2 regions of the Lysinibacillus sp. A4 genome follow, and region 2 is predicted to be linked to the other one. Evidence: riboswitches for the same ligand, from Rfam matches in the RefSeq annotation. Region 2 holds a riboswitch; the other holds the start of a gene.

Region 1 (15,226 bases), on a different contig from region 2:
TTAATGGCTATGTGACTATAGTGCTTCTTGATCCCTAGCATAAACGTTACTTCCACAGGCTCTTTCATTTTCAAAATAAAATGCGGATAGGCCTCACCAAAATCACGTGCTATAAAGTCTATCGTATCTTTTGATAATTTTCCCTCTAACCGCTCCTTGTCTTCGATGATTTCAGCAATATGATCAAAACGAATTTCAGTACGTTTCATTAATCCCAGAGATAAGTACAATGTATCATTTGTGACATAAACAGGGTTTAGGCGAATAGCCTGCATATCCGCAAGAAAGAAGATTACTGAATAAATATTAAAAACAAGCAACACAATGGAAAGTATCATTGACTTTTCATGTAGCCACCAGTGAATACCAATCGTTTCAATAGCAATCCCATGAATAATCATGAGCTGAAAAGCGATATAGCTAGAATTTTTATGCAAAGATAAACCTTGTCGTTCTTGTCTTTTCCAACTCGCGAAACCATAATAAAGCACTAATAAATCAGCACAGATCATCTGAATAACTGGATGCTTGGGTGCATGTTTTTCTACAGCTTTTGAAAATGAAAAGAGATCTGGTAAAGAGCTTCTCCGCACTTCCCCTAGGATTTTTGGCAGGTATCGTACAAGTGTTGCCACTAGGATAATTTCTAATAGAATAATAGACCCTTCAATCGCAAAGCCAGCCCATGTCACTGCCACATAAGGCTGAAGGTGTTCCATAGGAATGATAAAACGTGCAGCAATACAGCCAGCTGCAGCTAATAGGATGGCTTGCTTTAATGAAAATTTACCTTTATAAAGCATAAATAGCACAGGCACCACCACAATACAGTCAATTAATGAGCCCATGACAACACCATTTGTTTCGATAGGTAAAAGGGATGTGCCAAATCCTGTATTATAGAGTGTATAGTTACTCGCTAATACCACTAATAATAAGGCTAGCCAAATATTTTGCTTACTTTTTAAGACCATCATTCACAATGCCCCCTCTCTACTAATAATTTTACTTTATGCCAAATGGTTCATCTTGTATAGAATTTGAGAATAAAAGATGGTCCTATTTCCATTCACGTTCAATTATTTTTCACACTTAAAAACTTCTTACGATAAACATGTGGCGGATAGCCAGTGTATTCTTTAAACTTTTCAATATAATAACTGACGGTACTAAAGCCTGTATTAACAGCTATTTCTGTTATCGATAGCTCATTACCTTTCAATAATTCTATGCTTTTGCGCAGTCGATATTGGCATAAATAGGTAAACGGTGTCATGCCCACTATTTTCTTAAAAAAACGACTACATTCAGCGCGACTTATATACACATGGCTAGCTAAATCTTCTAATGCTATTTTCTGCTGATAATGTGCATGTAAAAAATCTAGCATAGCTTTTGCTCGTTCATGCTGCACAATAGTGGCAGAATCCATTATTTGTTCTGTCAATAAGGATTGGGTTAGCATGGATTCCCAAATAAATAGAAGCTCTCTCCGTACCTTTAACTCAAAAAAAGCGGTTTGCTCTCGCATTAATTCCGCAATCGTTGCTACTTTCTGTGCCAACTCTCCTGTTAGTTTGACATAAGGTATTCGATTTCTTGTAATATACGGTTCTACATATTTTGAGAAAAAGATACTGCCCTCATGCCCCCCCATTAACTTTGGATCTACATTTACACAATAAACGATCGCTTGCTCAATTTGATAAGGCTTTGCTTCATGTAATCCAGAGGCATTAATAAAGAGCCCCTCGCCTTGGTTCAAAACAAAAACGTCGGTCCCCACTCGATACTGAGCACATCCCTTTTTTATAAAAACAAATTGTATTTCTTTATGCCAATGGAGAGGTAGAAAATCCATGCTTTCTAATCGCATAACCGTTTCATACAAGGCAACTGGAAATTCTTTTGTTCCATGCAAGGTTAATTCTTGTAAATCCTTGGCAATTTTAATATGTGTTAACGGCATCTCTAACACCTCAATATATTGATATTTTATTGGATTAAATCGATATTTATTTCCACTTAATCACTTTATAATCATCTTATATTGATAGTTTAGGAGATGTAAACAGATGAATCAAATTATCCAAAATAAACGTACACTGGGCTTTCTACTAGTTATTCTTGGAGCAAGTTTCTGGGGAATCGGAGGGACCGTTGCCCAACGACTATTTCAGCAGGACAATTTAGAGGTCGGCTGGCTTGTTTCTAGTCGTTTACTTTTAGCAGGTCTGTTACTAATAGCTATATATAAAATGACCCATCGGCATGAATCCATTTTCGTCATATGGCGCACAAAGCAAAATGCTTTTAGACAAATTTTATTTAGCCTACTCGGCATGCTTGCTGTCCAATACACCTATATGATGTCAATCGCTATTGGTAATTCAGCTGTAGCCACATTATTGCAATATTTAGCACCACTGTTTATCATGGCTTATTACTTTCTAACGAGGCAAAGTCCATTGACAAAGCAGGATGGTATAGCTGTGTCACTTACACTTGTGGGGACCTTTTTATTATTAACAAACGGTTCTTTTTCAACATTGTCCGTTCCTTTAATGGCTGTGTTATGGGGTATCTTATCTGGTCTTTCTGTTGCATTTTATACCATTTATGCCATCCCACTTTTACAGCAATTCCATTCATTACTAGTTGTCGGCTGGTCGATGATCATCGGTGGTATAGTAATGAGTATAGCTCACCCACCATGGGCTATCGATCTATCTGATTGGACGTTTTCAACCATTGCCTATTTTCTCTTTATTGTTATTTTTGGGACAATGCTCGCTTTTTGGTTTTATATTGCTAGCTTGCACTATCTTTCACCAAAGGAGTCAAGCCTACTAGGTAGTCTTGAACCATTAATGGCTGTCATCACAAGTGTTTGGTGGTTAAAGATTGCTTTTGGTGGCTATCAGTTTATTGGTACATTGCTAATTCTTCTTATGATTTTATACCTTACAGTATTTCAGAAAAAGCAAGCTTGAAAACAGAAAATTAAGGGAGTTATGAATTTTAATAGTCAATACCTCCTATTACCGAGATAATAATATATGAATTTATACATAAAATTTACATATTTTATCTATCTTTTCTCCTTATTTGTCTACTATACTGAACATAACAACAGATATAAGGAGGTATTTTATGGATAAAAAAGTTATTTTTTTCGAGGTGGAAGGCGGCACAGATAAAGGACCAGATGGCTATCGCCCAGATACAATGCCAATGGTGGAAGCGCTACAGCAACGTGGACAGGATGCAGAGGTACTCTTCTTTGATATCACAAAAAAGCAGGAAATCTTTCACTATGTTAAGGAACATGGTATTGCCTATGTATCTCGCATTAACCCAGGCAACTTACAGCATGAGGATGAGTACTTTGCTATGCTACGAGAGCTATGCCAAGCTGGCGTTATAGGGATGCCACATCCAGACGCCATGATTAGCTATGGTTCAAAAGACGTATTATCAAAACTGACGACAACAAATTTAGTACCTGATGATACATTTGCCTACTACACAATCGAAGCATTCAAAAAACAATTCCCTACTTCCTTAGCCTTAACAGAGCGTGTTTTGAAGCAAAATCGTGGTTCAACTGGAGAAGGTATTTGGCGTGTAAAATTGGTGGAACCGCTAGCAGAGGGTATCACTGAAGTGCCACTTGATGCACAAATCAAATGTACTGAAGCAAAAGATAATCATGTAGAATATTGGCAGCTTGGCGACTTTATGACATTTTGTGAGCAGTATATTACAGGGACGAATGGTATGTTAATCGATATGCGCTTTCTTCCAAGGATTACAGAAGGCGAAATCCGCTTATTCATGTTGCGCGATCATCCTGTACACGTCGTACATAAAAAACCAGCTGCTACCGAGGATGCCTTTAGTGCAACTCTATTCTCTGGCGCTCAATATCGCTATGACAAACCTGAAGACTGGCAAGAGCTGGTACAAAACTTTTTAAAGCAGCTCCCTCAAGTAACAAACCTACTAGGCAATTATGATTTACCGCTAATCTGGACAGCCGACTTTATGCTAGATACCAATGAAGTCGGAGAAGATTGCTATATTTTAGGTGAGATGAATTGTTCTTGTGTTGGCTTTACTTCAGAACTAGCATTAGCGCATGAAGTAGCAGAAGAAATTTTAGCTTGTTTAAAAGAGCATACTGAGGCTATTGCGCAATAAAAAAAGTGCGATCTTTAGGGATCGCACTTTTCATATATAAATCTTAATTCCTTGTATAAATTCATAGATAAAATAACAAGCAAAACCAATCAATAAGAATCCTGCGACAATTGTAAATGTCCTAATCATCTTCCGATTCATAGCTTTACGAGTAACCGAGACAATGGTCAGCAAACCGATATCGTGGAGTAAAATTCCACTTAAAACACCAGCAGCAATAATTAAAAAGCTCGTTGACTCCCCTTGTCCATAAGATTTTGCTAGCACCACACCAAATACGTTGACCCAAAAAACAAGATTACCAGGCGAAATGGCCACTAGTAAGCCGTTAAAATAAGAGGCAAAAAACGATTTGGTTACTTTTTCTCCTGCCAATGTAATATCATGGTCAGCGTTCTTGATAGAATCATAGCCTAACAAGAATAAAAAGCCCGCTCCAATAATCCACATAGGTAGTTGAATTAAAGGCATAGCCAAGATGGAAGCTAGTCCCATATACAAAGCAAAAACCAATACAATATCAATGGTCATGCCACCAAGTCCAACTGCCCAGCCGTGCATAAAACCATTTTTGAGTCCTTGCTTTGTCATTTCTACTGTAATAGCTCCTACAGGCATGGCAATGGCAAGTCCTACCAATACATACGCTACATATAAACTCAAAAAAACACTTCTTTCATGTCATCGATAAGCTTCATACGTCCGTTTATGGTTTCACTATAGCATAATTATACTTGAAAGGAAATAATTATTAAAAGATACATGTCTTTTTACCTGTTAGAGCATTTGCTTTTTCCATTGTGCTAACAAATCTTTTGACTTCTCCAAATCCAATTTCAATGAGATTTGCTTAGCTGTACAACGTTTTTTAGCTTTCTCCCACGCTTCTTCCAAGGCAGGCAAATAACTTAAATTTTTTGTCGCTGCTACTAGCTGGAAAAATATATTACCTTGAATATAGTGCCAACGAGGATTCATTCCATCTAGGAGTATTGCTTCTTCAATCAGTCTTAATGCCAAATAAGGGCTACCTTCGTGGCGATTTAAAAACTGTGCAAATGCTCCCCAATACAATGCCTTATTGGGCTGCAATTTGATTGCCTCCGCATACTGCACTGATGCCTTGTCCTGTTCTTTTGCAAGGACATAATATTCTGCCATTGTATAATAGGCGTTCGCCTGCGCTTCTATAGGTCCTGCTAATAATTCATCGACCACTTTACCAAATTGCTCATCATCCTGACTACCTATATAAGCTGCGAGAACATCTCGTTCTGGATACGAACCATCTGTACGTTCCTTACTTTGCTTTGCTTTGTCATCAGTAGGCTGAGGCATATTTGCATACCCATTTGCCTCTAGCATTGCCACATGCTGCTGAATGACTTGATAGGCCTCTTCTGCGATCGCTGTATCATTGCCCAATATTTCTTTAGCTAGTTGATAACTTTCCTTTACTTGACCACTCAAAAATAAGTCATTGACTTGTTGAACTTGCTCGTTCATTTGTTTTACCACCATTAAAATCCTCACCTTCGCAAAAGAAAAATCTTATTGCTAGTTTACCATTTAAGTAGTATAAGCAAAAGCCAATATGTCCTAATCTTTCTATTATTCTTTTAATTTAAACGCCTTTACATGTTGTTCGAGTGTGTGTGCCATGTGATTTGTTTCATTAGAGCCATGTGCCACCTCATCAATGCTTGCAGTTGTTTGCTGTGCTGCGACAGTAATCATATTCATCGTTTCTTCTATATCACGAATAGATTCTGTTAATTGTTGAATCATCTGCACAATACGTGTAGATTTTTCGTTTTCAGCGGTCATAGCATTAGAAATGGTAATCATTTCTTCTACTGTTGCAGCCACTGCTGTAGAAATATTTCCTAAAGATTGTGCGGTTAGACGCACTGTCTCTGTTCCTTTTTCAATATATTGCGTATTATCATTCGTAGATGACATGACCTGCTGCACATGCTTCATTATATCCTGAATCAGCTGTTCAACTTGCAATACCTCTTGATTAGATTGTTCAGCAAGCTTCCGTACTTCCTCAGCAACAATAGCAAAGCCTTTGCCATGCTCTCCTGCTCTAGCCGCTTCAATGGAAGCATTCAGTGCTAGTAAATTTGTTTGTGATGCGATGTTCGCAATAGACGTTGTAATCGTTTGAATTTTGGTTGCAGATGTAACCAAGTTTTCTACTGTTTGTCGTACCTCACCTGATCCGCTGTGAATTAATGCCATATCACTGCTTATATCTTTTGCTAGTCGCTCACCCTCTGTTGCTAATTCCATCGTTTGTCGAGCATTATCAGCACTGTTATTGGCATTGCTTTGAATCATTTGAAGGTCCTGTGCTAAAGAAGTAAGAACATCTGTCGCATTTTCAGCATGATGCATCCCTGCCGTCACGGCACTTGTTACCTCTTCGATATTATTGGCGACACCTTGAATGGTATTACTCATATCGTTCAAGGTGGAAGCGGTTTCATCTGCATTATTCGTTAAAGTATTAGAAGTGGAACGCATCGTCATAATCATATTTTGTAAATTAGCTGTCATTCGATTTAATGTATTCGCTAAATCTGCTACTTCATCTTTACTGTTTATTTTTGTTTCAGGTACAGCTAAATTACCATTGGCAATTTCTTTCGCCTGCTGAATCAGCACACTAATCGGTCTTACTTTACGACGGATTAAAAAGCCTGTAATAATGGAAGCAATTAGCATAGGGAAAATACTAATTAAAATCCCATTCCGTACAACATCCCAAGTTCGCTCCTTAACAATATTGGCATCAAAGTCGATGACACTAATGGCAATAATCTCTTTACTGGAATCATGGTCTTTAAAAATAGGGGCATAACCAGATAAACGGTCCATCCCTGCATAGGTATAAGGCTGTGAGTATGTTGGATGCTTATGTGTAAGCAACATATCAATAGCTTCTTTATCTAAATAAAATTGATCACCAGGGGTATAGCCTTTTTCAGCCAAATGATCATCAAGCGCTAATAATGTGCCATCCAACGATAAAATATATTGTGTTTGGAAAATATCTTTATGACCTGTTGTCCAGTTCAAATCTTTCCCAATGCTTTCCTGTACAGCCTTGTCGCCTTGAATGGCCTTGTCCAATTGTTGCGGATTGATCAAACCTGTCGTGATATTGGCACAGCCATAGGCCTCAACACCAGCAGCATCATAAAGTTTATTGTAAGCAGTTATGTATGTAGCGAACGAAGTAATCCCTAGCATCACCACTAAAATACCAGCGATAATCGTCCCAAGTTGAAAAGTTAATGAATTGCGTAATTTCACGATCCATCCTCTCCCCTTTCTTGTAATAATCTATGAATATTCCTGTTGTTTTTCATCATACTACAAAAAGATGTATTAAAAAAGCATCTTTAATTATTCTAGTAAGATAAAAACATTGGAAAAAGTTCTGAATTGTGCGATAATTGAAGTTAATTATCTTGAATCCTGAGCATTACCAATTCATCTAATAGGAGGGCTTGCTATGAATAAACGCTTTCATCTTATATCGATTGTTACAGGAAACTTCTTAACAATAGGGGCCATTTTTATTTATGCCATGCAAAGTCAAATGGAAGTAGCCCTCAGTACGTATGCTCTTGTGATGGGTTTTTTTAGTACTTTGCTTGTGGTTTTCTTCTATATATGGGGGGAAGAAAAACACCAAGTATCCAATCGTTTTCTGAAATAATATGTATCTTTTTCCAGTATATAGATACATGTAGCACGATTAATGTGGTTCCTTCCCTTTCTATAGAGGGATTTTTTTATGTAAAGTCAGTAGGAATGATTTAGTAACAGGAATCAAATAGTCAATCGGAAGAGATACTAGGTCATAACATTCATTGAGAAAAATTTTTACTTGATGTCGATGTATCTAGGATGAGTTCTGATGTAACGTCACCAATTATTTAGGTCTATACAACAGCTATTTTCCTCAATTTTTACTAAAATGGCGTTGTAGATTTATTCATGATTCCCTTCTTTTCCGAAGCATTCCCCTCCGTATACGTCTAATTGTTGTAGAAAAATAAATTTTTTTGTAGAAAATTTTAAAACAATGATTGAGTAGTATATCAATTTTCTGTATAATCAGCTTGTTTGACAATACTTTATATGAACTTGGGGGTAGACAATTGGGTAAAGCATTGATTATCGGAGCTGGCGGAGTTGCCAGTGTTGTGGTACACAAGTGTGTTCAAAATTCGGACGTATTTGAGGAAATTTGTATCGCAAGTAGAACTGTTTCAAAATGTGACGCTCTAAAAGAAAAACTAGACGGCGGAAAAACAAAAATTCATACTGCACAGGTAGACGCAGACAATACAGAAGAGGTTATTGAGCTTATTAAAGCTTTCGGACCAGATGTAGTGATTAACGTGGCTCTACCTTATCAGGACTTAACGATTATGGATGCTTGCTTAGCGACAGGTGTGCACTATGTGGATACTGCAAACTACGAGCCACCTGAAACGGCAAAATTTGAATATAAATGGCAATGGGCTTATAAAGAGAAGTTTGAAAAAGCTGGCTTAACTGCATTACTTGGAAGCGGTTTTGACCCAGGTGTAACAGGCGTTTTCACAGCTCATGCACAAAAACATGAATTTGATGAAATCCACTATATCGATATCGTGGATGCCAATGCGGGAGATCATGGATATCATTTCGCAACAAACTTCAACCCAGAAATTAACATTCGTGAAATTACAGCGAATGGTCGTTACTGGAAAGAAGGCGAGTGGATTGAAACTGCACCACTTGAGAAAAAAGAAGTGTATAACCTACCTGAAATCGGACCAAAAGATATTTACCTTCTATACCATGAAGAGCTTGAATCCCTTGCAAAAAATATCAAAGGTTTAAAACAAATCCGCTTCTGGATGACGTTCTCTGAAAAATACTTAACACACTTAAAAGTGTTAGAAAACGTAGGTATGACATCAATTGAGCCAATCGAATTCGAAGGGCAAATGATTCAACCAATCCACTTCCTTAAAGCGGTATTACCAGATCCAGCTTCACTTGGACCACGTACAAAAGGTAAAACAAACATCGGTTGTATCATTCGCGGTCTAAAAGATGGTAAAGAAAAAACGTACTATGTGTACAATGTATGTGACCACGAAGAGTGCTACAACGAGGTTGGTTCACAAGCGATTTCTTATACAACTGGCGTACCAGCTATGATCGGTGCAATGCTTGTGATGAACGGTGAATGGCGTAAACCAGGTGTATGGAATGTGGAAGATTTCAATCCAGATCCATTCATGGATGCACTAAATAAATGGGGTCTACCATGGCAAGAAAGCCATAATCCAGAATTATTAGACCTTGATTTAGATGCAAAGGAATTAAGCCGATGAAACCAATTGATTTTTCAAAAGTTCCATCCCCTTCTTATGTAGTGGATGAGCGATTATTAACAAAGAATCTTGAGCTTTTAAAATCAATTCAAGATCGAACAGGCTGCCGCATTTTATTAGCTCTTAAAGGCTTCTCTATGCATTCAACATTCCCACTAGTAGGGGAATATTTAGCGGGCATTACATCTAGCTCACTGCATGAGGCACGTCTTGGCTATGAAAAAATGGGCAAAGAAGTTCACGTTTATGCACCTGCTTATATTGAGCATGAAATGGACGAGCTTCTAGGCTATGTGGATCACATCGTATTTAACTCATTTAACCAATGGGCTCAGTTCAAGGATAAAGTTAAATCTGCTGGTAAAACAATTGAATGTGGTATTCGTGTGAATCCTGAATACTCTGAAATTGAAACAGCTCTTTATGATCCTTGTTACACAAACTCTCGCCTTGGTACAACATTGGCTAACTTTGATAAATCACAGCTTGATGGTATCGATGGCTTACACTTCCATGCGATGTGTGAACAAAATTCTGATACATTAGAGCGTATTATTGAAGTAGTTGAGGAAAAATTTGGTGATGTTTTACACCAAATGAAATGGTTAAACTTCGGTGGCGGTCACCATATTACACGTGATGATTATGATGTAGAAAAACTTGTGAACATCATTAATTATATTCAAGAAAAGTATAACCTGCTTGTTTATCTTGAGCCAGGTGAAGCAGTAGCCCTTAATACAGGTTATTTAGTAGCAACGGTGCTAGATATTCAAGAAAATGGAATGGATCTTGCTATTTTAGATACATCAGCAACATGTCACATGCCTGATGTACTTGAAATGCCTTACCGTCCAATGATTATAGGTTCTGGACAAGCAAATGAATTAGCACACACATATCGCTTAGGCGGACTAACATGTCTAGCTGGTGATGTGATTGGCGATTATTCGTTTGAACAGCCATTAAAACCTGGTGATCGTCTTGTATTCACAGATATGGCTCATTATTCAATGGTTAAAAACCATATGTTTAACGGTGTCAACCTACCATCTATCGTTTCTTATAATGATGAAGAAGGTATTAAAATCATTCGTGAATTTAAATTCGAGGACTACAGTGGTCGACTGTCCTAATACCAATAGAAAAGCCCTTCCAGTTTAACACTGGAAGGGCTTTTTTTATGGACGCATAGTCATCCAATTCTCCACATAATGAATGGCTACTCCATGAAAAGCGTCATTATTTGAAAAATGTTGCTGAACAAGTATAAGCTGTTCATTCATAAAGGCTTCTCCATTATCATAAAAAGTAATATTTACCCCTTCCTCTGAAGCGCCTGTTTCTACACCAATTACAATTGATTTGTTCATAGTGGAAGCATAAGCGATTTCATGTTCTACAATAGTGATAATATCTTTTGCAGCATCACGATAGGCCATGATCGTCACACTATCCACATGGTCAATGACCCAATCAGCTAATAACCCTTTTCCAAATTCATTATAATACGGAACTTCATCAAACCAAAATGGCATATCTACTTCTAAAGTAAGTTGTAACTGACTCGCTTTCTCACTTGCTTTCATTATTAGTGTTTGATAGGATTCTATCGTTTGTGCTTGATGTAAGTTCCATCCACTATTTAAATAAGGTTCTACATCAAGGTGAATCCCAGAAAATTGCTCAGATTCAGTTGAATTCTCATTATATGTATGTAACCAATTAAACAATTCATCTTGGCTTCGACTACCCTCAGCTGAAACCCAGCTTGCAGCACCATCCAATGCATAAATGCGAATACCTTTGTCAGAAGCGTTACTAATAAAATGCTTATAGTCATCGCTCGCTATGCCTTGATCGATTTGCAGATAAACTTTATTGACATCGTTATGTTCTAAAAATAATAATATTTTTTCTTGGTCATCCATGATGAGGGATGTATCCCACAGCCATGTAGCCTTTTCCTGTATAGACATGGCATCAACCTTTCCACTTGATAAAGCTAATGAACTAATCATGATGACGATTAGTGCGGTCCATACTTTTAATTGTCTCTTCATACGAACTAACTCCATTCTACTCGCCACGGCCCCTAGAACAGAACCTGGCAACCTGACAATCTTGCACTGAAATTATAGTGTTTAGACTCATGGCTTTGCGTCCCTCCCTTTCGGTGAAGTTTGCCTTTTTCAGTTTTTTCTTAATCATTATCATACGCGGTTAGCAATTGTTTGTCTGTAGGTATAATGCATAATTGTCACATGTATGATCACGTAAAAACGACAAAATACAGGTTAAATTTACTATTCAAACATAAAAAAACGTAGAGTACTTAAGCCTCTACGTTTTCCTTTTCATTTTCAAGCATTTTGTGTAAATAATCGATAATTTCTCGAATGCCCTCTAATGAATTAACCAGTATTTTTGGATCAACATATGTTATCATTCGATTTTCAAGATTAGCTACCGCAGTAAAATAGCGTGTTTTACTATAATTGACTAGACCCAATTGCTGAAGTACTGATTCATCGAAATCAAGAATTTCACGTGCTTCTGTAACAAGTAATCCATAATTAACAACATCTGTATTCAACACAATGATACGAGCAGTTGCTGTATTCGATGAACGATTGTACAGTATGCGTTCAAAATCAAGAACAGGTACAAGCTCACCGCGAATTCTTGTAAAGCCTAGAAGATAGTTAGGTAAATGAGGAATAGGTGTTACTTGCTCTAATTTTTCAATTGAAATCGCTTGCTCCACAGGCACAGCATACTCCTCTGTCCCACAAGCAAAAACGACTGCTTTGACACTTTCCATAGGGTCACATCCTTATTCGACTGTTAGTTTTTCGCCGATTCTTTGACGATTTCTACTAGTAAATCTGCTAATTTTTCAAGTTCTTCTACTGGTATTTTTTCATTTGTTGTATGGATATCCTCGTATCCAACAGATAAATTAACTGTAGGAATACCAAAGCCTGCGATGACGTTTGCATCTGAGCCTCCACCAGAAATGCCTAGTGTCGGTGTACGATCAATATTGCGTGCAGCAGCCATAGCTACCTGAACTACTTTATCAGATTCCGTTACACGGAAGCCTGGATACATTAGCTTCACTTCTACCTCTGCACGTGCGCCTAAAGAAGCAGCTACTTGTTCAAACGTATCTTGCATATGCTTTGTTTGCGCATCCAATTTAGCTTTGTCTATAGAGCGTGCTTCTGCAAGGATTGTCACTTCGTCACAAACAATATTCGTCGCTTGTCCACCTTCAAAACGCCCAATATTCGCTGTTGTTTCTTCATCTAAACGACCTAGTTTCATTTGAGCAATGCATTTTGATGCGACTGTTATGGCAGAAATGCCCTTTTCAGGAGCAACCCCTGCATGTGCCGTTTTTCCAATAATCTTTGTGAAAATTTTCGCTTGGAATGGTGCTGCTGTCACGATACCACCAACTTTGCCATCGCTATCAACCGCAAATCCATATTTTGCTTTAATGTTAGCTGGATCTAACTCTTTAGCGCCAACAAGGCCACTTTCTTCACCAGCCGTAATAATAAATTCAATATCGCCATGTGCAATATTTTGCTCTTTCAAACGTTTGACCATCTCAAATAGAGCAGCTAGTCCTGCTTTATCATCGGCACCTAAAATCGTCGTACCATCTGATACGATATAGCCATCTTCACGTAAAGACGGTTTGATGCCTTTTCCTGGAACGACAGTATCCATATGAGAAGTGAAATAGATTGGTTCTACATCCAATGTGCCTTTTAATGTGGCAATTATATTACCTGCCCCATGTCCATTACGCGTATGTGCATCGTCTTGAATCACTGAAAATCCAAGTGCAGTTAACTTATCTACAAGAATTGGTGCTATTAGTTGTTCATGTTTTGTTTCTGAATCAATTTGTACGAGCTCAAAAAACTCTTCTACTAAACGACTTGTCATGTTGTAAAACTCCCTTAGTTTACGTGTATTTCCACGTTATAGTATATGTATCATTTTAGCACAACGTCAGAAGAGTTGAAATCATTGAACAATACTACCAAAATAAAAAGTCTGAGAAAAATCTCAGACTTTCCCTAGTCATTGAAAATAAGCTCTTTTTCTTTTTCTAATGATTGTAGGTAGTTGACAGCTTTATTATGTTTATCCTGTAAGCGCCAAATCGTATTATGTACATCATCTTGAACACGCGAGACCTGTTCCCTTGCTGTCGAGATTTTAGAATGAACAGACCATGCTGAAAAAATATCATCAAAAAAGTAATCAGCAAACTTAACAAACCCATCTGTTTCAATATGCAGCGATTTCGTAGACATTTCATGAACATCTAATAATTCATTATGAAACCGTTGTAACGCAATTTGAGCACTATGTAAATAGTTTTCAGACTGATCGAGTGCATCATGCTTTAAGTGCGTAGCAATCAGCCCACCGCCAAAAAATGTATCCCATGTGGAATATCCATTGGCCGAATGTAATGAAGCTGCTGCTTGCCCTAGCCTTGTAAGAGCTACTTCTCCCGCTTCCTCCGCCTCTTTAATTTCTCTAATGAGCTGCTTTGTTAGCATTTCCTCATGTGCTAAATGCTCTAGCCTTTCTGCTTGGGCAGCATCATGAATCTGTAAATACTTCTTCTTTTTAAGGTAGACCTGTTGAAGTGATTGCTGTAGCGCATTTTCATCAATCTGGGCAAGCTGATTCATCACTTGCACGTTGTCCTCTGCTAAATCATTTTGCATTTTCTTTGCTTCATTCAGCTTTAATTCAAGTACTGCCGCCTTATCAATTTTTTCTGCCCTCAGTTCATCTTGTTGCCCTGTCCATGTACGAATCATATTCATAAACGAGAAACCATCCAATTTATCAAGTTTGGATCGAATTTGGTGGAGTGCTGCTGTATGAGTGTCTATTTCCTGTTGTGTATGTTTAATTTGCCCATCAATTAACTGATTTTGTTCGTTTAATCTAGATGCTTTTCTAAGTTGTGCATGAATCTTTTCTTGCTCTGTTTGTAATTGCTGCCATTCCATTCATCTCAACTCCTCATATCTATCAGTACGGATGACATACAAAAATGTTTCACTTTTTGGCAATGAAAAACCTAGCAACTTTTGAGCTGCTAGGCTTGTATGACTATTATAGAGGAATATTACCGTGCTTTTTCTCTGGACGTGTTTCATGTTTGTTTGACAGCATATCAAGTCCTTGAATCAGCTTGATACGTGTATCTCGTGGATCGATTACGTCGTCTACCATACCGCGAGATGCTGCAACATATGGGTTAGCAAATTTCTCTTTATATTCTTCGATTTTTGCTGCACGAGTTGCTTCTGGGTCATCTGATTTTGCAATTTCACGGGCAAAAATGATGTTAGCTGCGCCAGCAGCACCCATAACAGCAATTTCAGCATTTGGCCATGCAAATACAAGGTCAGCACCAATTGATTTAGAGTTTAAGGCAACGTAAGCGCCTCCATAAGCTTTACGTAAAATCACTGTAATTTTTGGAACAGTCGCTTCTGAGTAAGCATAAAGAATTTTCGCACCATGACGAATAATACCACCATGTTCTTGTTTAACACCTGGGAAGAAGC
Region 2 (15,226 bases):
ATCAAGTGACCGAATTGGTATCTTAATAACCTCGCGACCATTGGACATCACAATACTTTCTTCGCTAACTAAATCAGGTAAATTATTTTTAATTGCATCTTTCACTTTTTCCATATGGCGTTGTTGGTCTTGGTGCCCTTTACGATGGAGGGACCAATTTTCCTGAGAAATGACAAAGCGTTTATTTTTGTGTTCAGTCATTTTTATCCTCACCCATCTATCAAATTCGCTTTTTCTATACTATGCTTGAGAGCCAAATTTTTGAACTTTTTTCATAAAATCAATTGTAAATCTATCAATCACGCCTCAATGCGTCCAGATTTTTTCCGATTATGCTCGAAAGTTTCTCTTCAAAGTCTCGGACATCCTCTGGGGCTTTTTGTTGATAAATCTCTCCTCCTGATAATAAAAGGAGTGCCCTAAAAATGGGACACTCCTATCTGACTTGGAACAATGAACATCAAGTTATCGATTGAGCAAACTTCCTACATACTGTAACAACTCATTTGCTGATGTTGTATTATAGCCATGTTCATCAACAAGCCTTGCCACAACCTCATTAATCTTCTTCAGCTGCGATTCATCTGGCATCTTAGAAGAAGTAGTAATTTTCACGACATCTTTCAAATCTGCAAATAATTTCTTCTGAATGGCTTCTCGCAATCTTTCATGAGAATTGTAATCAAAACGTTTACCTTTTCGTGCATAGGCTGAAATTCGAATGAGAATCTCTTCACGGAATGCCTTTTTAGCATTTTCTGAAATGCCAATTTGCTCCTCAATCGAGCGCATTAATTTTTCATCTGGGTTCATTTCTTCCCCAGTAAGTGGATCATAAATTTTATTTTTATTACAAAATGCCTCTACATTATCGAGGTAGTTGTTCATCAATGTTTTTGCCGATTCCTCATAGGAGTACACAAAAGCCTTTTGTACTTCGTTTTTAGCAATTTCATCATATTCTCTACGAGCAACCGCAATATAATTCATGTATTTTTCACGATCCTCTTGAGAAATAGATGCATGCTGATCTAGCCCATCCTTCAATGCTCGTAAAACGTCTAAGGCATTTATAGATGGTATCTCTTTGCGGATAATAGCGGAAGAAATACGGTTAATAATATAGCGTGGATCAATACCGTTCATGCCTTCATTCGGGAACTCTTTCTTCAGCTCCTCTAAGTCAACGGAATTAAATCCCTCCACATTTTCTCCGTCGTACAAGCGCATTTTTTTAATTAGATCCACACCTTGTTTTTTCGGAACTTCCAATCGAGTAAGAACCGAAAAGATTGCTGCGGCCTTTAAAGCATGCGGTGCAATATGGACATGGGACATATCGCTCTCTTTTATCATCTTTTCATAAATATGCTCTTCCTGACTAACTTTGAGGTTGTAGGGAATTGGCATAACGATAATTCGAGAATGTAATGCCTCATTCTTTTTGTTCGAAATAAATGAACGATACTCTGTTTCATTTGTATGGGCAACGATTAACTCATCTGCACTAATTAAAGCAAATCTTCCTGCTTTGAAATTTCCTTCCTGTGTTAGCGATAATAAATTCCATAAGAATTTTTCATCTAGTTTTAGCATCTCCTGGAATTCCATCATTCCTCTATTGGCCTTATTCAGCTCCCCATCAAAGCGGTAAGCACGAGGATCCGACTCTGAGCCAAATTCACCTATTGTAGAAAAATCAATACTTCCTGTTAAATCTGCAATATCCTGTGATTTAGGGTCTGATGGAGTAAATGTCCCAATGCCCACACGTTTATCTTCTGAAAAAGTAATACGTTCAATCATTACATTTTCAATGCGTCCATCGTATTCCTTTTCAAGACGCATTGTATTTAAAGGCGATAAACTTCCTTCAATTCTAATCCCATATTCCTCAAAGAACTCATTACGCAAATGATGTGGAATTAAATGGAGCGGATCTTCATGCATTGGACATCCCTTAATTGCGTAAACTGCACCTTCATCTGTTCGCGAATATTGCTCTAAGCCGCGTTTTAGTAAGGTAACGATAGTTGATTTACCACCACTAACTGGTCCCATTAATAATAAAATACGTTTTCTAACATCTAACCTGCGTGCTGCTGGATGGAAATATTCCTCCACCAGTCTTTCAATTGCTGTTTCAAGCCCAAAAATTTCTTGTCCGAAAAATTTGTACATTTTTTGCCCATCGCGTTCCTCTACACCAGAACTTTTTATCATATTGTAGACGCGTGAATGGGCTGTTTGAGCAACTTCAGGTCTTTCCCTAATGATGTTTAAATAATCTGCAAATGTCCCTTCCCACTTCAGCCTGTTTTCTTCTTCGCGATAGTTTTTCACTTTATCTAAAATGTTAATAGCCTTCCCTCCATTCAGGGCTTGATTTATAACATAGTATGAAGTTAATGGCATGATGATACCATTACTTTTTCTTTGATGAAGTTTCTTCTTATTATTTCTATTTTTTTTTGCAAAAAAATAGCGGAGATATCAACTGTTTTCATACATAGAACCTTACTGAATGAAGATAAAAATTTCGGTTATTCTAACGTTAGAAAGGAGGTCTATCATTGCATCGCCATTTTATATTTCTTTTCACGTGTTTATTTTTAGTGATTATGCTGTACCCTTCCGTCTCTTTTGCAAAGGAGGATCTTACAGAAGAAGAAATTTTACAGCAGCGTATGTCCTATTATGTACAATTCGATGAATTACTCATTCCATGGCATTTTTTAGCTGCTATCGATCAATATGAAAGAAACCTACAATCAGTTCGTAAAGACATCCCTAAACGAGAGGGCTATTTGGCTATTCAATTTTCTGATGAATACTGGTCAGGCGCATTAAATCCTGTAAAGGAAGACACTTCTCCTGAGACAATTAGCTATTTCGGAGGAATGGGCCTTGACGGTAATCATGATGGAATCGCTAGTCCAAAGGATGATGAGGATGTCATTTTTTCGATGGCTAGTTATTTAGGGAAATTCGGAACAACAGATGAGGATTTTAAATTAGCATTATGGGAATATTACGGAAGCGAAGAAGCAGTCAATCAAATATTTACCATCTCCACATTGTACAGACATTTTAAAACTATAGAACTTGATGCACATACCTTCCCGCTAAATATCCGCTCTGATTACAGTTACAGGGGCACTTGGGGCGCCAATCGTGGTTGGGGTGGACGCCGTATTCATGAGGGAACTGATATTTTTGCCAGCTATGGAACGCCTGTATTATCTACCTCTTATGGAATAGTGGAGGTTAAAGGATGGAATCAATTTGGTGGCTGGCGTATTGGTATTCGGGACAATCATAATTCCTACCACTATTATGCCCACCTTGGTAGCTATCATAAGGAAATTGAAGTAGGTACAATTGTAAAACCTGGTACTGTTCTTGGCTATGTTGGAAGCTCTGGATATGGAAAAGAAGGTACATCTGGCAAATTCCCTCCACATCTTCATTATGGTATTTATAAATTTAATGGAAGAACCGAATGGGCTTTTGACCCTTATCCTTCCCTTCTACAGTGGGAGCGCAAGGCGAAAAGTCAAAAACAATAGAGAATCCTTTACTTATGGCACTTGAAGCATGTTGCTTCAGGTGCATTTTCTTTCTACATAGGAAATTCTACATAAATATATAAATCAGTCGTTAGACATCTATATATATTTAACTATTAATAAAAGGAAAATAATTATATCATTGTACTAAGAAACTATTTTTAAATATTTCTACCGAAAGGCTTATTAATACGCATAATTAGTTATAAAATAATACTTGTGTTGAAAAAATTTCTCAATGAGATAGTAAAGGGATGGGAAAATGAAAGGCATTATCAAGTTTAAAACACTTAAAACTCGAATTTTAAGTGCATTTATTCTTTTGTTAGTTTTAGTAGTTAGCTTTACAACCTACACTTACAATTCCAATACAAATATGGAAAAACAAGCAAAAGATTTAGTGAAAGAAGATTTAGTTGTTTTAGATGCAAGTAAAAATTTAGCACTCTCTATGAGTGTCCGCCTATCTGCAGCGTTAAATTATGTGTTGACAGGTGACGAAAAATACAAAGAATCATTTAATGAGTATCGCAAAATGGCTGAGGAAAATAACGCTATTCTAGACAAATATGAAAAATCAGATGAACGCGATCAACTTGTAGCAATTGCCCGAGATTGGAGTACCCTTGTCAATACAGAGGTATTTGATATCTACCAAAAGGGCAATAAAGAATTAGCTTTAGAAAATTTAATGGATACACATGAACTCGTAACGAAAGTGCGATATGGTTACGAAAAACTGGCAGATGAACGCGCTAAAGCCATTACAGATGTCGGTAACGATGTCGTATCAACTAGCTCTGAGAATCGAACAATTGGTATCGCCTTTAGCTTGATTCTAACTATAGCGGGTATTCTTATTGCTATTATCACAGCAAGTACCATTTCTAAACCTGTTACAGTCGTAGCCGACCGAATGAAAGAATTAGCAGATGGAAATTTACAACTAGAGCCTCTACCTGTAAAAACACGAGATGAAATTGGAACGTTAATGGTAGCAGCCAATGACATGAACGAAAAATTAAAACAAACGATCCAGTCTATCTACACGGTTTCTGAAACAGTAGCAGCTAGTAGTGAAGAACTTGCTCAATCATCGAATGAGGTACAAGCAGGTACTGAGCAAATTACAGTAACCATGCAAGAGCTTGCATCGGGTACAGAAACACAAGCTTCTACCACAGGTGATTTGGCAGAAACAATGACAGCATTTAAGCGTAGCATTCATGAAACTACACAGGAGGGCATTGAATTAAGCGAACATTCTAGTCATGTTCAACAATTAACGGTTTCAGGGAAAAGTTTAATGGTTCAATCTACCAAACAAATGGCTACAATAAATGAAATTGTATTAGACTCTGTGAAAAAGGTGGAAAATTTAAATGAACAGTCTGCTGAAATATCCAAGCTTGTGTCCGTTATCGATGATATTTCAAACCAAACAAATTTACTTGCCTTAAATGCAGCCATCGAAGCAGCACGAGCAGGTGAGCATGGCAAGGGCTTTGCTGTTGTGGCAGATGAAGTCCGAAAGCTTGCTGAGCAAGTACAGTTCTCTGTCACGGATATTGCAACAATTGTCCAGCGTATTCAAGGTGAAACTGGCACTGTAACATCTGCCCTTCAGACTGGCTATGAGGAAGTAAAAAGAGGAACCACTCAGCTCGATGAAACAAATAAAACATTTGAAAAAATTTCTGATGCTGTTGGGGATATGATTGATAATATTTCAACGATTTCAACGAATTTAAATCAGCTGGCTCAAAATTCGGAAACCATTAATGCTTCTATTGATGATATGGCCTCCATTTCACAGGAATCCGCAGCTGGCGTTGAGCAAACAACAGCAACTGTTGAGGAAACCGCCGCTACAATGGATGAAATCGCTAGAAGTGCAAATCAGCTTGCTGGAATGGCCGAAGAATTAAATACACAGCTACAGCAATTTAAAATTTAATCATCTAAACAACAATGGCTATCTCAAATTTTTCTATTTTGAGATAGCCTTCTCTCTTATTGCCAATGACTTATTGGCACTCGTTCCAGTTCATGACGTTTAATAATAACACTTATCTTTTGAAACCATTTCTCACAAAGCTCTATGGCTTCTTTATAGTCATCCTCCTCTTTTGATATGGGATCTTCACTATTATCCATGAACATATATTCTTGAATAGGCTCTGATAAATGATCTACAACTAACTTTAGCGATAGCTGTGAAATTGTATCTTCTTCTACCTCCTCTTCTTCTATTTCATCTGCTTCAGCAAGTAAGGAACCACTCATTAGATGATTCTTTGTTCGAACCGTAAATACTTCATCTTCCATGATGGCCACCTCATATATTCTGTTAAATGGAACCTCTATAATTTTTAGTTCTTCGTCTAAAGCTTCTCTTCGGGCGAAAATAAGCATGTTTGTCTGTTCATTTAACAGTAAAGCATTTAAAGCATCATGGGAAACTGTACATTGTGTATGAGGAATAGCCATTATCTCCTCCTCACTAGCTTCCGTCATGGCTGTCAAAGTTTGTATGGCCATATAACGCTCTTTTAAATAACGGATACTCCCTAGACCGACTAAAGCGAGCCCAATTAAAAAAAATAGTTGCTTAATAATGACTAATTCAATAGCATTTGCTAGATAAAGATAGACAATCCCTAATAAAATGAAGAAAATATTTTTCATTCAATTCCCGCCTTTATCAAGATAATCACTAGAAAAATTCAGATGATGTACTAGCAATAGTATTCTTGATTCTATCTTTTCATTCTAATAAAAAACACGAATTCATTGAACTTTACAATGAATCCGTGCTTTTGCTTTTAACGACCAATTAGCTCTTCTTTACTACTTACGTCATCTAATGTTTTATCTTTTTCTATTTTATGCATCTCAAGAACATGCTCAGATGGCGGCACGAGTAAGCTCACCACGACAATTGTGATACCAGTTATAACAACACCCGAAAATACAGGAGCCTGCCATAATTCATTTAATAGGCCTATGAAGCCTTCTGATTGGATTGTCAGACTAGGTACGAATGTTAGTGATGTCACAATATAATAAACTAAGCCAACGGAAATACTTGCCCAAACTGCGGGTGTACTGACACGTTTCCAAAATGGTCCTAAAACGATTGGCCAGAATATTGTTACGAATATAATATCCCAAGCTAAATAAGCTAAATCAATTACTTTTTGGAAGCTTACAGCTAGCACTAAACCTAATAAAGCACTAGCTAGAATAATAGATCGTGAAAATCTTAATAGCTTCTTAGGATCAGGATTACGATTAATAAAATCTAAATAAATATTCTTTGTCACAATCCCTGAAGTCGCTACATAACATGCAGCTACTGTAGACATCCCCATGGCTGCCATAGCTGTTAAGAAAATAGCTGCTAATATAGGCGGAAAATAACCTTGTGCAAAGGTAAGCATCAATGTTTCTGGGTTTGTGCTCTCAGGATAAATAGACTTAAAGGCTTCCCCTAGCATCCCTGGAATCCAGCTAATTGCAATGACAATAATACCAGCAATAATCATACTTCGTTGTGCCACTCGCGGACTTTTCGCAGCAGCTACCCGCTGCCCAAGGTCAACTGCTGGGATATCTCCAAGTGCTAGTACAAGATACAAAGTCCAAAATTCTGCTCCTGCCTTCTCAAATAATGTACTGATATTCCACCACTCAGGATTAAATGTAACGTCTGGATAGTAAAACAAAATAAAAATGGTGATACCCAAAATGCCTGCCACTGCAAGCGCACCTTGTACGATTTCAGTATAGGCAACTGCCCATAAACCACCAATAACTGAATAAATAGCCGTTAGCGATACAAATAGAAGCGCCGCAGGTATAAAATCAATTTGCAACAATTGCTGAATAATATAAGTTCCACCAACTGTTAATGCCGCTGCATTAAAAACACCAAAAGCAATTGCCATAACAACCCCTGTATAGGCTCCTAGCTTTTTACTGCCATAGCGTAAACCGTAGTAATCTGCTAATGTCCAGCCCTTTAAACGTCGTAATGGCTTGGTCCAAATGAGTGCGCCAAGAATCATACAAGTCCCTAAACCACCCATTGTTGCCGAACCTTCAAAGCCACCACTTGTATAGCCAGAGCCTACCGCTGCAAAAAAGAAGGGAGCAGCTAATAAAGCAGCGACTAAACTACCCGTTACAACGGATAAAGGCATGCTCCAGCCAGCAACAATTAAATCCTCGGCTGTGTTGACACGCTTATAGCCTTTATAGCCAATGTAATAGATAAATAATAAGTATAAGCAAAAGATAATAATATTTAACATTATTTACTCCTTCGTTTTCCATTAACCGTTCATTACGACCCCACCATTTGGCGTTAATATTTGACCTGTATAGAAGTCAGCATGATTAGAGGCTAAAAATAATACACTTTTCGCAATCTCCTCTGGTTGCGCTAAACGTTTTAATGGATATTTTGCGGATTCTTCCTCCACATAGTTATCGCCAAACTCTCGTAGAATGTCCGTAAATGTTCCACTAGGAGCAACTGCATTGACAAGTATAGAAGGTGCTAATTCTCTTGCTAAAGCCTTTGTAAATGCATTAATAGCACCCTTCGCAGCTGAATAATGTGTGAATTCTTCACAACCCAAGCTACCAATATCAGATGAAATATTGATGATTTTCCCTGTATTACGTTCCTTCATTCTTTTAGCTGCTTCACGGCAATTATAGAAACAGCCATATAAATGAACTTTAATCATGCGGTCCCACTGCTCATCCGTTAAATCTGTCATACTGGAACCCTGTGCAAATCCAGCGTTATTTACAAGAATATCAAGATCCCCGAGATGCTCGTCCATAAATTGATGCATCGCTTGTACTTCTTGTGAGTTAGCAACATCTGCGTGGAATATTAAAGCTTTCACACCCCACTTTTCTGCTTCTGCACGTACAGCTTCTGCCTCTTGCTCATCCCCAATATAATTAATTAAAATATTGGCTCCATGTTGCGCAAAGCCTAATGCAATTGCTTTACCAATTCCTTTACTAGAGCCTGTAATTAAAACATTTTTTCCTGTAAAATTAATGTCCATTATGATCATTCTCCAATTTGAATTTTGCCACAAGACCTTGCAGCTCTTCTGCAGTTTTGCCCAATGATGAAGAGGCATCCTTTACTTCCTGCATGGTAGATAATTGCTCTTGTGTAGATTTCGATACATTTGAAGAGAATTCTGCTGACTGCTCTGCAGATTGTTTAATATTATTAACAGATGCCGCCACTTCCTCTGAGGATGCAGAAATTTGTTGTGAGGCTGCTGAAATTTCACGTATTTGGCTAGCTACTTCTTCTGATGAAGTAAGAATTTCTTTAAAGATTTCGCCTACTTCATTGGTAAATGCCATCCCTACCTTAACATCCTCTTTGCCTTTCTCCATAACCGTGATAGAAGCATTTGAATCAGACTGAATAGAACTAATTAAATTATAAATTTCTGTTGCTGATTGAGAGGATTGTTCTGCTAAGCGTCTCACCTCATCCGCAACAACGGCAAAGCCTTTTCCATGTTCACCTGCTCGTGCCGCTTCGATGGCAGCATTTAATGCTAATAGATTTGTTTGATCGGCAATAGCAGTAATTAAGCTAACAATTTCACTTATTTTTTTCGTATTAACATGTAGACCATTAATGGTTGTCCCTATTTGTTCAACAGAATCATTAATTAACTCCATTTGAGCAATAACTTGTTGTACAACTTCATTGCCTCGTTCAGAAGCCTGTGATGCTGAAATAGAAGATTCCGCAGCTACATTTGCAGAATCAGCAATTTGCTGAATACCTGTTGCCGTTTCTTCCATAGCAGCAGCTGTTTCCTCTGTCATGGTCATCGAGGCCTCAGCATTTTGTGTAATTTGATTCATGTCTAGTGCAATATTTGTTGAGCTGTTATAAGTTTCACCAGCATGTACCGTTAATTGATTGGCTGCTGAAGAAACGTGATTGGATGTATTGCGTATGTTTAAAATAATATGTTGCAAATTAGCCACCATTGTACGAATGGATTCAGATAATTTACCAATCTCATCCTTCGATGTCTCTAAATCAACATCTATTAATTCACCATTTGCCACTTGATTGGCAACGTTCACTACTTTTTTCAGTGGCTTTAATAGTCGATCTATAATTATGTAAACTAAAACTAATAAAATTAAAATGCCGATAATGGCAATGACAATTTGCTTAATCACACTTGTTTTAATAATCGTATTGATATAATCAGCGGAGTAATCAATCCCTAATAGGGCAATCAGTTGGCCATTATCATCTTTAATAGGACTAAAAACCGTTCTCCAAGAACCAAAAGGATCCTCGAAAATATCAGTTACCTCTGTACTATTATTTTCAATAGCTAATTTTGCTGTTTCTACATGTTCATCCGCTAAATCAGTAAAAATTTCACCAGCTTCATAGACTTCATTTAGATTAGAGGTATAACCAATTGGATTGACGCCACCCTCATCCTTGACATCCCAAATATAACTCCAGCTCATAATACCTTGCTGTTCCTGAATCATATCAAGTTGCTTTTGGATCTTTGTAAACTTTGCGTTTGTTTCCCCTTTTTCGGACAGCAAATCTTTTACTTCATCACTGTCTAAGTTCATAGCTGTTAATAAACCAACACTTTTTAATTCTTGCTTCAAATCCACATTCATCCGATTATTCAATTCACTAATACTTTGCGTCGTAATAATAGCGATAAGCAGTAATACAACGATAGAGACTGTTAGTAAAAGCTTATTTTTTAATGATGTGTTTTTTAACAACGTCATTTCCCCTTTTCCTCCTTTGAACTTTACTTGCAAAAAAAATGCCTATTTCAAAAGAAATAGGCATAAAAGAACAAAAACTAGAATGAAGATGATACAACTAGCACTCTTTTGCAACCCAGCCGTCATAGCATTTATTGCCTTAGACCTGTAGCTTTGCGTCTCTACTTTTCAGTAAATTTGCCTATATTTCCCTACCAAAATTAACACAGTAGGTAAAAGTAGTCAATGCTCTCTACTTAAAACATACATATTTTATACTAGCTGTTCCTTCATTAATAATTATATAAATTACTTAATTATGAAGGTTTTATTCATCTATGGGACAAAATAAAAACAGCTACAACCTCAATTAGCGTTGTAGCCGTCAACTTTCAATTCACTTACCCCTAAGTGTTTGAATAAATTATACGTTTTGTGTGACAAGTAATACGGATGGTATGAAGGATAACGCAAACATAGCGATATACCATACGGAAGTACGACGTAATGAAAAGCGCACTTTTTTTCGTTCTGCATAAAAAATATCTAACATAACTGCAACAATAAAAGGCATTGTAATACATGCAATAGCTACTAATAAGATGTCAAAATAAATCATACAAGCACCCCTTTGTTTGTGAACATTTTTCATCTTTTTTGTGAACATTTTGTGATAAATTCATTGTACACAATTTCGTCACAAATTGTCAACGAGTTTTAAAGAAAAAAATGGCACTTTATGATTGATATCCATTGTGCATTATGCTCTATATTTATATGTTAGGCCCCTTAAAAAATTTCGTACGAATGAATCGCCACACTCTTTATAATTACGATGACTTGGATTTCTTAAAATAGCACCTAATTCACCTTTTGTGACTTTAATACCGCCGTCATATAAAATCTCAAGCATCTCCTCGGTTGTTAAAGCTAAAGCAATTTTCACTTTCTTTAGTAGCATATTATTTGGGCTTTCTTTACCTGACACAGGTAACGATCCAACCGCCTGTCCTTCCCGTGGTTTCTGAGGCCCGCGTTTAAAAGTAATTAATCCATTTAAAAATGCCTCTAACATTTTATTATTACATTTGATGTATTCCTCTGGTGCTTCTTCCTCATCATTAATCTTAATCAGCATATTTAATACTTCTTCCTTTGTATAATCCATGCCACCAAGTTTAAAAATTTCTACCATATCTACATTTTTTATATCGAACGCATAGCGTAAACGAATTAAGATATCATTATTTGTCATTATATGTTCCTCCTTTAATTAACCTTATATAGTAAAGAGCCAGGCTTAATTATAACAGAGAGTTTGCTGATTATTGCTAGCTTTCCACAAGTTGTTGTTGTTAGCAAATAGCGTGTGCATTTCCTACTTTTTAAATGTATGAAAAATTTCATCGCAACCATTCTAAGGTCAAGGAGGTGAGAACAATGGCTAACAATAACCGCAGTTCAAATAAACTTCTAGTACCTGGAGTACATGAGGCTGTCAATCAAATGAAATATGAAATTGCACAAGAGTTTGGCGTTCAGCTTGGACCAGAAGCATCTTCTCGCGCAAATGGTTCCGTTGGAGGAGAGATCACAAAACGCCTGGTTGAAATCGCTGAAAAACGTTCAAAAGGTTTATTATAATTAAATACTAATATGAAAAGAACGAATCCCATTTACATAATTGGAATTCGTTCTTTCGTGCTCTATAAAATTATGCTGTTTGCAATTCCTTCCCTGAGCTCTTAAGCGTTAGCATAACGATAAAGGAAATACAATACAGTGCTGCTAAGTAAATCATCACGACAGTCATATCGTAGCTTTGTAAAATAAAGCCGACAAAGATTGGTGAAAACCCACCTATAGCTCGTCCAAAGTTAAAAATGGTGTTTGTTGCTGTACTGCGAATTTGTACTGGATAAAAGCTACTAATTAATGCACCATACCCTGCAAACATTCCATTAGAGAAGAATCCTACAACCGCACCGCCTACTAATATCGCGACTGCACCTGTTGCAAACGAGTAAAGGAATACAGCACATGCAGAGGCTACTAAAAAGATCCCGAACGTTCGCTTTGCACCAAAACGATCCATAAATCTGCCAAACGTCAGCATTCCAATGATCATGCCTACTGCGGTACTAATGGTCCACAATGCTGAGCTTGAAACCGATAAACCTTGCGATTTCTGTAACATCGAAGGTAGCCAAATCATTAGACCATTATAGCCTGCAATTTGAACAGTAGCCATTAGAATTAGGGAGAGTGTTGTCATGGTGATACGAGGTGAAGCAAATAATTGTGCTAATTTCCCGTTCTCTTCCTTATTATTTTGTTGTTTCTGCGCTGCTAACCATTCTGGTGATTCATCAATATTTTTACGTACGATAAAGGCAAAAATAACTGGTAGTAATCCTACAAAGAATAATGCACGCCACCCTAAAGTTGGTAAAATAATAGCACTTAATAAAGCGGCTAAAATGACTCCATATTGTGCACCTACACTGACATAAGAGGATGCTCTGCCTTGTTTATTCTTTGGCCAAGCCTCCGCCACAAGCGCCATCCCAATACCATATTCTCCGCCAGCACCTAAACCAGCGATAAATCTATAAACATAAACTTGTTCAATACTTGTTGCTACACCTGTTAAGGCCGTTCCGATGGCAAACAAAATAATCGTATACGTAAATACTTTTACTCGACCATATTTATCTGCTAACACACCGAAAACAATACCACCCAGTAGCATCCCAATATTCGTGATGGATGAAATCAATCCACCTGTTGCAAGATCAATATTAAATTCTGCAATAATCATTGTCATAGCAAAGGAAATAAACATAATATCCATTCCTTCTAACGTTAGCCCTGCCACTGAAGCGACCACGGTTTTTTTACGATAATCCATTCTTGTTAGCCTCCAATTTTCTAGTTGTCGATCTCTTTTAGTGAATGGATTATAACTGTCTTGTCCATTCTCTTTTGAAGCCTCACAGGACTTCCTTTAAAAGAGGAGTATGGAACAATAATAAAAGCCCTTCCGTCACAGAGGACAAAAGGGCATGACAAAGCAAAGATATTAGCTTAAAAATATCACATAGCCCTTTTCAGCCTCTCTGGACCGTATTAAAGGATTTATATATCGTTCATTTATACCGTTCTACATTCTATAAGATTAAGAAAGAAAAAGCAATGGTCGAATAGTGGAAATTCAACTCGGTAATTCTATAAAGTTTTGAGCAAACTGATAAATTAAATTGGCAGGTACAGCCAAATTAAGGTTTTGACCATCATCGAAGCCTGCTGTAATCAGACCTACCAAGCGCCCATGCATATCCAATAAAGCACCCCCCGAACTGCCATTTGATATAGCGGCTGTAAATTGAATCATAGACATTTGCCGTATATCACGAAAACCAGAAACAATTCCATCAGAAATCGAATTAAACAATCCTAACGGACTGCCAATCGCCACAATTTTTTGCCCTCGAACTAATTGTCCATCCATTTTAACAGGTAAAGGGTGGCTTCTTCTGTCTACCTTCAAAATAGCCAAATCATGCATATCATGATATTTCACAAATTGATGAGTAATATACTCATTGGTATCATTTTCATAGAGCACAGAATAATATTTTCCACCACCCACAACATGCAAGTTTGTTAAAATATATCCATCTTGGTGGAGAATGACACCAGAGCCATAGCATAAAACCTTGTCATCTTCCCCGAAGGTCTTTATCATCACAACAGATGTGGCTAAGGAGGCTAATTGCTCATAGCTCCACTCCTCTGTCGCATTCGTTTTTTGAGCAGGAATGTTCAATTGTCTTGAAGTACTTTTAATAGGCAATGTTATTTCTTTTTCATAGAAATGACGACACATATGTAAGGTAGATGACGCTTCTATTATAGGGTACAAATTGGCAATATCTCCTTTAGGATTCATGTAACAAATATCGCACCCCAGTGACGATAAGAAATATAAAAATAGTAATTCATGCTGCGTAATGTCGCCTATAAAAACAATTTTTGGGGACGTTGGATTTTCCTCAGAAAAAATTTGTGGTAAATAATAATCCATCCAATACAAAAATTTAACGGCAAAATTTTTTAACAACGTTTCATTAGGATAAGGCTGATTTTCTTTAAATAGTTGAATCATCTGTAAAAAGCTTAGCTTTTTTGTCCATTCAAGTTGATCACTCGCTAATTTACTACACAAAGAAAGCTTATACAGTAATTGCTTGTTTTCAGCAGCAGTCTGCCACCTTCTCCAACTTTCCGTCAATCTATCTACATCTTCCTTATTACGAATGACCTCAAGCTTCTGCAGCCGTAAATAAAAAATGCTTTGCTTGGAGAAATACTCCTCCATTTTTAGAATCTCATCTTTATAAAAATCTACAGAATCAGGTATACCGATATATCTTAGAAAAACTACTTCCTTCGTAAGAGAATGTTTGTGGTGATGAATTTGCATAAACTCCTGAAAAGTACTTGCTGATTTATTGTATTTAATTTTTAACGGTCTAGTTGTCACAATCATCTTCATACAACTCCTATAAGAACGTCATTACATAATGGTACTTATATACAATTCTCTGATGTTTCTCTAAATCCTCTATTGATGCAAACAAAAAAGCCCAACTCTATAAAGAATTGGATGTAGCTTTGGAATAAAGATTTAGAATAACAACCCCCAATGTTTTCTAGTTGTTCATTAGTATTCCATTAGTTGTTAATGCCACTCTAACATAATTAAAAACTAAAAAGATGTTTTATCCATTCAATTTAGTGGAATAGATTGAATGTGAACATATATAGGAGGGATCAATAATGAC

What was found. A riboswitch is a leader RNA that binds a small molecule or an ion and turns the genes downstream of it on or off. The one in region 2 is predicted to bind cyclic di-GMP.
Region 1: it holds a riboswitch for cyclic di-GMP, as region 2 does, so the genes downstream of both, NY607_RS11030 (amidase) here and NY607_RS20875 (methyl-accepting chemotaxis protein) in region 2, are expected to answer to the same signal.

Annotation. Positions count from the first base shown of each region.
Region 1 covers NZ_JANWTB010000004.1:467,614-482,839, forward strand. The annotation lists gene NY607_RS10980 (beta-carotene 15,15'-monooxygenase) at 1-977, opposite strand, end outside; gene NY607_RS10985 (AraC family transcriptional regulator) at 1,076-1,969, opposite strand; gene NY607_RS10990 (DMT family transporter) at 2,076-2,993, shown strand; gene NY607_RS10995 (Cj0069 family protein) at 3,154-4,203, shown strand; gene NY607_RS11000 (LysE family translocator) at 4,234-4,866, opposite strand; gene NY607_RS11005 (tetratricopeptide repeat protein) at 4,981-5,709, opposite strand; gene NY607_RS11010 (methyl-accepting chemotaxis protein) at 5,815-7,527, opposite strand; gene NY607_RS11015 (hypothetical protein) at 7,730-7,936, shown strand; gene NY607_RS11020 (saccharopine dehydrogenase family protein) at 8,382-9,611, shown strand; gene nspC (carboxynorspermidine decarboxylase) at 9,608-10,747, shown strand; gene NY607_RS11030 (amidase) at 10,793-11,674, opposite strand; cyclic di-GMP riboswitch class I at 11,718-11,809, opposite strand; gene NY607_RS11035 (chemotaxis protein CheW) at 11,947-12,435, opposite strand; gene NY607_RS11040 (M20/M25/M40 family metallo-hydrolase) at 12,459-13,574, opposite strand; gene NY607_RS11045 (hypothetical protein) at 13,709-14,662, opposite strand; gene NY607_RS11050 (acyl-CoA carboxylase subunit beta) at 14,769-15,226, opposite strand, start outside.
Region 2 covers NZ_JANWTB010000013.1:41,046-56,271, reverse strand. The annotation lists gene yhbH (sporulation protein YhbH) at 1-201, opposite strand, end outside; gene NY607_RS20905 (PrkA family serine protein kinase) at 466-2,361, opposite strand; gene NY607_RS20900 (M23 family metallopeptidase) at 2,574-3,569, shown strand; gene NY607_RS20895 (methyl-accepting chemotaxis protein) at 3,832-5,526, shown strand; gene NY607_RS20890 (hypothetical protein) at 5,583-6,257, opposite strand; gene NY607_RS20885 (sodium:solute symporter family protein) at 6,395-7,885, opposite strand; gene NY607_RS20880 (SDR family NAD(P)-dependent oxidoreductase) at 7,907-8,659, opposite strand; gene NY607_RS20875 (methyl-accepting chemotaxis protein) at 8,649-10,400, opposite strand; cyclic di-GMP riboswitch class I at 10,507-10,592, opposite strand; gene NY607_RS20870 (hypothetical protein) at 10,804-10,998, opposite strand; gene NY607_RS20865 (YehS family protein) at 11,140-11,634, opposite strand; gene NY607_RS20860 (alpha/beta-type small acid-soluble spore protein) at 11,820-12,023, shown strand; gene NY607_RS20855 (MFS transporter) at 12,094-13,290, opposite strand; gene NY607_RS20850 (trypsin-like peptidase domain-containing protein) at 13,594-14,931, opposite strand; gene NY607_RS20845 (YflT domain-containing protein) at 15,222-15,226, shown strand, end outside.